3 regions of the Streptomyces sp. ITFR-16 genome follow, and region 3 is predicted to be linked to each of the others. Evidence: riboswitches for the same ligand, from Rfam matches in the RefSeq annotation. Region 3 holds a riboswitch; each other region holds the start of a gene.
What was found. Region 3 has a riboswitch for cyclic di-AMP ahead of RLT58_RS13825 (C40 family peptidase). Riboswitches for the same ligand answer to the same signal wherever they lie in the genome.
Positions count from the first base shown of each region.

Region 1: another riboswitch for cyclic di-AMP. It lies ahead of RLT58_RS21835 (transglycosylase family protein); the one in region 3 lies ahead of RLT58_RS13825 (C40 family peptidase).
Region 2: another riboswitch for cyclic di-AMP. It lies ahead of RLT58_RS31170 (C40 family peptidase); the one in region 3 lies ahead of RLT58_RS13825 (C40 family peptidase).

Region 1 covers NZ_CP134609.1:4,917,985-4,920,238, forward strand. The annotation lists gene RLT58_RS21830 (transglycosylase family protein) at 1-354, shown strand, start outside; cyclic di-AMP (ydaO/yuaA leader) riboswitch at 667-838, shown strand; gene RLT58_RS21835 (transglycosylase family protein) at 843-1,589, shown strand; gene eno (phosphopyruvate hydratase) at 1,911-2,254, shown strand, end outside.
Region 2 covers NZ_CP134609.1:6,996,419-6,998,672, reverse strand. The annotation lists gene RLT58_RS31180 (ATP-dependent Clp protease proteolytic subunit) at 43-675, shown strand; gene RLT58_RS31175 (hypothetical protein) at 683-991, shown strand; cyclic di-AMP (ydaO/yuaA leader) riboswitch at 1,297-1,492, shown strand; gene RLT58_RS31170 (C40 family peptidase) at 1,496-1,969, shown strand; gene RLT58_RS31165 (LysE family translocator) at 1,979-2,254, opposite strand, start outside.
Region 3 covers NZ_CP134609.1:3,141,519-3,143,772, reverse strand. The annotation lists gene RLT58_RS13825 (C40 family peptidase) at 1-800, opposite strand, end outside; cyclic di-AMP (ydaO/yuaA leader) riboswitch at 799-964, opposite strand; gene pcrA (DNA helicase PcrA) at 1,222-2,254, shown strand, end outside.

The DNA of each region.
Region 1 (2,254 bases), 1.8 Mb from region 3:
GCCACGCCCTCCACCGGCCCCTCCGGCTCGGCGGACCCGTCGGACGGGGCGCAGGAGAAGGGCGGCAGGCACCGGGGCGCTCCGGCGCCCGAGGAGACCCGGGGCGGCGGCAGCGGCCGGGACTCGGGGCGGCACGCCTCGCGCGGTGACGGCGGCGCCCGCGACACGGGTGCCCAGGCCGAGGACGGCACGTACACGGTGCGGCCGGGCGACAACCTCTGGGCGATTGCGGACGCACAGGACCTGCCCGGCGGCTGGCCGGCGCTCTACGAGGCCAACAAGGCGGAGGTCGGCTCCGACCCGGACCTCATCCTGCCTGGCCAGAGCCTCGACCTCGGCCTGAAGGCTGAATGAGCATCATCTGATCATCGGCTCGGAAGCAGTCGAAAGCGCCCCGAAAACTGGGGTAGTTCAGAGGCCTATGTCCCACTTTGGAAGGAGTGAGACATGGGTCTCTTTGCGTGAACTGGCGTGTCTTGTCCGGGAGGTCCCCCCGCATCCGTTCCGACCTGCGCAAACAGGCGTTCATAGGATGCAAGGAAGGGCTGTTTATCCGGTATGTCCTTCTTTGAATGTGGGGGTTGCGTGTGTTTACGGTCGGAACCGCTCGCACCGCGGGCCCCGTCGACCGTCACGCCGAATCCTGCCGTCGGTCGAAGGGAACAGACGCGTAAAGCGCCGTAGGCAGGAGCGGGGGACCCAGGTAGGCGCCGGGCCCGGTCGTCGTGAGACGCACCAGGACCGGCTAGGGGTGAAGTCGCACGCAAGGACGTGCGACCGGGCAACTCACTTGGCCCGAACCCGACAGCTCACCTCGTAGGCGTCGGTGAGGAGAAGTCTCGATGCTGCTCAACAGCAAGGGCAACAAGCACCGCCGCCCGTCCAAGGCCGTCCGTATCGCCACGCTCGCCGGTGTCACCGGTGCCGCCATCGCCGTCCCGCTCATGGGCGCGACCGGCGCCTCCGCCGCCTCGGTGTCCACGTGGGACGCCGTCGCCCAGTGCGAGTCCGGTGGCAACTGGTCCATCAACACCGGCAACGGCTACTACGGCGGCCTGCAGTTCTCGCAGTCCAGCTGGGCCGCCGCCGGCGGCACCCAGTACGCGGCCCGCGCCGACCTGGCCACCAAGGCCCAGCAGATCGCCACCGCCGAGAAGCTCCTCGACATGCAGGGCCCGGGCGCCTGGTCCTGCGCCGGCGCCGGCAACCTGAGCAACGACGGTGTCGACCCGGGCGTCGACACCGGCTCCGGTGCCGCCAAGACCGAGACCGCTCCGAAGCAGGAGTCCGCGCCGGCCCAGCAGGCCGCGCCGAAGAAGGCCGAGCGCACCGAGGCGCCCGCCACCAACCGCTCGGACCGCTCGGCCGCCCCGAAGAAGGCCGAGAAGAAGACCGTCACCACCCCCACCGGCGACAAGGTCGCCAAGGGTGACGGCGAGTACAAGGTCGTCGCGGGCGACTCGCTCAGCAAGATCGCCGCGGACCACAAGGTCAAGGGCGGCTGGGCGAAGCTCTTCAAGCTCAACAAGGACATCGTCGAGGACGCCGACCTGATCTACCCGGGCCAGCAGCTCCACCTGACGAAGTAGTGGCGACCTCTCCTCGCTGATCACCACGGCCGCCCCGGCCCGGTGCGCACCTTCCCCCCGTGCGCTCCGGGCCGGGGTCTGCCGGTTCCGGCGCCGCCTGCGCGGCCGGCGGGCGGTCACCGGGAGGCTTGATCGTTCAACTGTTGTCGTTACTGGTCAGTAAATTTCTGGCCGTCTGTCCCGCTATGCCTGCCCTTGGGTCCTTTTTCGTCCCAGGGGACGGGCGCCCGGCCGACGGAGCGGGCCGGGCCGGTTAGGCTCTTGTCGCAAGGCCAAAGTGACCCTGCACAACCAGCGTCATATCCCAGAAGGAGATGCCTCGTGCCGTCCATCGACGTCGTCGTAGCCCGGGAAATCCTCGACTCCCGGGGCAACCCCACGGTCGAGGTCGAGGTTGGCCTCGACGACGGCAGCACGGGTCGTGCTGCTGTCCCGTCCGGAGCCTCCACCGGTGCGTTCGAGGCCATTGAGCTTCGCGACGGTGACCCCAACCGCTACCAGGGCAAGGGCGTCGAGAAGGCCGTCCTCGCCGTGATCGAGCAGATCGGCCCGGAGCTCGTCGGGTACGACGCGACCGAGCAGCGCCTCATCGACCAGGCGATGTTCGACCTGGACGCCACGGAGAACAAGGGCTCGCTCGGCGCCAACGCCATCCTCGGCGTCTC
Region 2 (2,254 bases), 3.9 Mb from region 3:
TGGGTGCCCCGGCCCCGCGCGCCCGGAGGAGAGGTTCTCGCCATGCTTCGTCCCGCCGCCCGTCACGTACTGCCGGAATTCACCGAGCGCACCGCTCAGGGGACCCGCACGCTCGACCCGTACTCCAAGCTCCTCGGCGAGCGGATCGTCTTCCTCGGCACGCCCGTCGACGACACCGCGGCCAACGATCTGATCGCGCAGTTCATGTACCTGGAGCACGACGCGCCCGACCGGCCCGTCTCGCTGTACATCAACTCGCCGGGCGGCTCGTTCGGCGCCATGACCGCCGTCTACGACACGATGTCCTTCCTCTCCTGCGAGGTGGAGACCTTCTGTCTCGGCCAGGCCGGCGGCGACGCGGCCGTGCTGCTCGCGGCGGGCGCCCCCGGGCGGCGGCACGCCCTGCCCGGGGCCCGGGTGGTGGTACAGCAGCCCGAACTGCGGGAGCCCGTCCAGGGACAGCCGTCCGATCTGGAGATCGAGGCGCGGGAGCTGGCCCGGATGCGCGAGACGCTGACCGGCATCCTCGCCCGGCACACGGGACGCTCCGCCGGACAGGTCACCGCGGACACCGAACGCGACCTCGTCCTGGACGCCGAAGGCGCCCTCGCATACGGGCTGGTCGACCACATCGTGCGCGACCGCGTCCCCTCGCCACCGCCGGCCGGGCGGTGAACCCGGCATGCAGCCGCCGGAGTTCACACCGCTGCCCGCCCTGACCCGGGCCGAGGCCGAGTTCATCGACCGCTATCTGCAAGTCGTCGACCAGCTCGGCAGGATCAATCCGGCGCGCGGCGACGACACCTACGGCGCCCTGCGCGCCGCCCAGGCCCTGGCCTCGCACGCGGTCGCACTGCGGGACGCGCTCGCCCTGATGCACCGGCGGGGCGAATCACGCATCCACACCGCGACGTTGACCCGGGCCCTGCGCGCACTGGACGGCGAGCGGCGGGCGGCGCGGATCACCGTGCCGCCCGACCCACCGAGTTGATCGACTTCCGCGTACCGACACGCCCGGCGCGGGTATCGATTTTTCTCGCTCGTTCGGCGTAGGCATTCCCTCGCGCGAGGGACAACTCAACTTGCGCTTCCGGAATGAACGATGGGCGAAATCTCCCGTTACGTCGCTGGTACGGCCCGGGGCGGTGCGCGCCGCCAGTTCCCCGAAAGGACACCTGTCCACCCGAACAGGTCAGTCGTGACGAGCCTCACATATGGTCGTTTCACCTCGGAAATCCGGCACTCGGTGAGTCAAGATCCCTGGGACGACAAGCCCCCGCCACCGCGGCGGGGCGGTCCGGGCGGACGCCGAGTCCTGCCGCCGTCCGGATGCCTGGTCGACAGGAGTGGATCGGCAGGAGTGGAGGACCCGAGCACTACGGGCCGACCGTGACCGCGGTCGACCCTCGGGGTGAAGCCGCTGCAGCGGCCGGGCAACTTCGCCAGCCCGAACCCGACAGGTCATCCTTCACAGGCGGCTGACGAAGGGTTGCGCATGTCTGCGCAGGTTCATGTCCCGTCTCTGCTCGCCCGGGCCACCACGGCCTCGGTCATGACTCTCGCCGCCGTCGGCGGCACGTTGTTCGTCCCCGGTGCGGTCACCGACGCCCAGGCGGCCACCCATTCGATGAAGGCCCTCAACATCGCCGCGTCGAAGAAGGGTGCGCCCTACCGGTGGGGTGCCACCGGCCCCAGCCGCTTCGACTGTTCGGGCCTCACGCTCTACTCGTTCAAGAAGGCGGGCAAGACGCTCCCGCGCACGGCCCAGCAGCAGTACAACAAGACCCGCCACATCTCCGCCTCCAAGCGGCAGCGCGGCGACCTGGTCTTCTTCCACTCGGGCAGGAGCGTCTACCACGTGGGGATCTACGCCGGCAGCGGGAAGATCTGGCACTCGCCGAAGACCGGCGCCGTGGTCCGCCTGGAGAAGATCTGGACGAAGAGCGTCTACTACGGCCGGGTGTCCTGACGCCCCGCGTCAGTGCACCAGGGGGCCGGTCACCAGCACCAGTCCCAGCGCGGTGAGTGCCGCGCCGCTGCCGCCCTCGATCGCCCGGGCAGTCCGCGGCCGGCGCAGCCACCGGCCCAGGCGGTCCACCAGGAGCGCCACGGCCGGGAACCAGATGAGCGCCAGCACCACGACGATCGCGGCCAGCAGCAGCGTCCTGGGCAGCGGGGCGGCCCCTGCCGGGACGAACTGCGGAAGGAGGCTGAGGAAGAGCACGGGCGCCTTGGGGTTCAGCGCGTTGGTGAG
Region 3 (2,254 bases):
GCACCGGACCCGGAACCCGTGCCGGTACCCGTACCCGTCCCGGAGCCGCTGTCGCCACCGGCCTCCTTGGCCTTGCGGGCGGCCTCCGCCTTCGCGGCGGCCTGCTTCTTCGCCAGCTCGGCGGCCTTGCGCTCGGCCTCGGCCTCCTTCTTGCGCTCCAGCTCGGCCAGCCGCGCCTTCTCCTCGGCGGTCAGCCTGGACAGCAGCGAGCGGGCGGAGGCCAGCTTCTTCTGGACGTTCTGCTTGCTGGTGCGCAGCGTGGCCTGCGACTCGGTGAGCGTCTCCAGGCTCGTCACCGCCTCGGCCCGCTGCCTGGACGCCTCCGCCTGCTGGGTACGGAAGTCCGAGACGGCCTGCTGCTGGCGCTCGGCCATCCGGTTCATCAGATGGGTCTGGTCGAAGAACGACTGCGGGTCGTTGGCCAGGAAGAAGGTGGCGGTCGGCGCGAGGGCGCCGTCGCGGTACTGGGCGGCCGCATAGGTGCCGAGCGTCCTGCGGGCCTCGTTCAGCTTCTCGGTGCGCTTGGCGACGTTGTCCAGCAGCGTGTCCACCCGGGAGCGCTGCTTGTCCGTCGCCTCCTTGGCCTGGTTGTACTGCTGGGTCGCGGTGCCCGCCTGCCGGTAGAGGTCGTCGACCTTCTTCTGGACGTCCTCGATGCTGGGCTTCGGGGCCGGGGCGGCCAGCGCGCTCTGCGAGGACAGCAGGGTCACCGACGCCAGCGCGGCCGTCGTGAGCCCGACGGCAGGGGTGGTGGTGCGCACCCGGGTGCGCGGCTTGCGATGCGACGCCAAGGCCGGCATCTCCTTCCGTGGACCGCCTACCGGGTTAGCTGTCGGGTTCGGGCGGAACGGAAGGCTGCCCTACGGTCCGGGTGGGGGATTCGGACCGATTCACCCCGGTGATGCGTGTGGGTCCCCGGTTCCGGACTCCCCTGGGGGAGGCGCGGATTCGGCGTGGACGCCCGCTCGGCGTGGTTCGCCTCGGTGGTACGGGCCGCCCGGACGAGCACGCTAGCCAACTCATGGTGCCGCTGTGAAGGTTGATGTGCGATATGCCCGATACATTTTCGTGACCTAGCCGGATCGGGGTGCTCCGGGGCAGGTGGAGCCCGCCTCCGGCCACTTCGCGCGGTGCCGTGCTTGCTCTGCGTGCCCGCCCGGAGGTGCGCGCTTCGTCACTCCGGCCCTGAGTGTCAGTCCGCACGCCTAGACTCGGACAGCGATGAGCAGCCTCTTTGACGACAGTTTCCTGGCCGGCCTCCAGCACACGGAGGAAGGGCCCCCGCCGCCCCCCGAGGACTCCGCACCCGAAGCGGTGCCGGAGGACCTCTTCGCGGGCGTGTTCGACGGGCCCCCGCCGCCCCGCGACGCGTACTACCGCGACGGGGCGCACCGCCCGGTCATCGACGCCGCCGCGCTGCTCGACGGGCTGAACACCGAGCAGCGCGCCGCCGTCGTGCACGCGGGCTCCCCGCTGCTCATCGTGGCCGGGGCCGGCTCGGGCAAGACTCGGGTGCTGACCCACCGCATCGCCCATCTGCTGGCCGAGCGCGGGGTGCACCCCGGCCAGATCCTGGCGATCACCTTCACCAACAAGGCCGCCGGCGAGATGAAGGAGCGCGTCGAACAGCTCGTCGGCCCGCGCGCCAACGCCATGTGGGTCATGACGTTCCACAGCGCGTGCGTACGGATCCTGCGCCGCGAGTCGAAGAAGCTCGGCTTCACCTCGTCGTTCTCGATCTACGACGCGGCCGACTCCAAGCGGCTGATGGCCCTGGTCTGCCGCGATCTCGACCTCGACCCGAAGCGCTACCCGCCGAAGTCGTTCACCGCCAAGGTCTCCAACCTCAAGAACGAGCTCATCGACGAGGAGACCTTCGCCGGGCAGGCCGCCGACGGCTTCGAGAAGACCCTCGCCCAGGCCTACGCGATGTACCAGGCCCGGCTGCGCGAGGCCAACGCGCTGGACTTCGACGACATCATCATGACGACGGTGCACCTGCTCCAGGCGTTCCCCGACGTCGCCGAGCACTACCGCCGCCGCTTCCGGCACGTCCTGGTCGACGAGTACCAGGACACCAACCACGCCCAGTACACGCTGGTACGGGAGCTGGTCGGCCCGGCCGGTCCCGAGGACGCACCCGCCGAGCTGTGCGTGGTGGGTGACGCGGACCAGTCGATCTACGCCTTCCGGGGCGCGACCATCCGCAACATCCTCCAGTTCGAGGAGGACTACCCGAACGCGACGACGATCC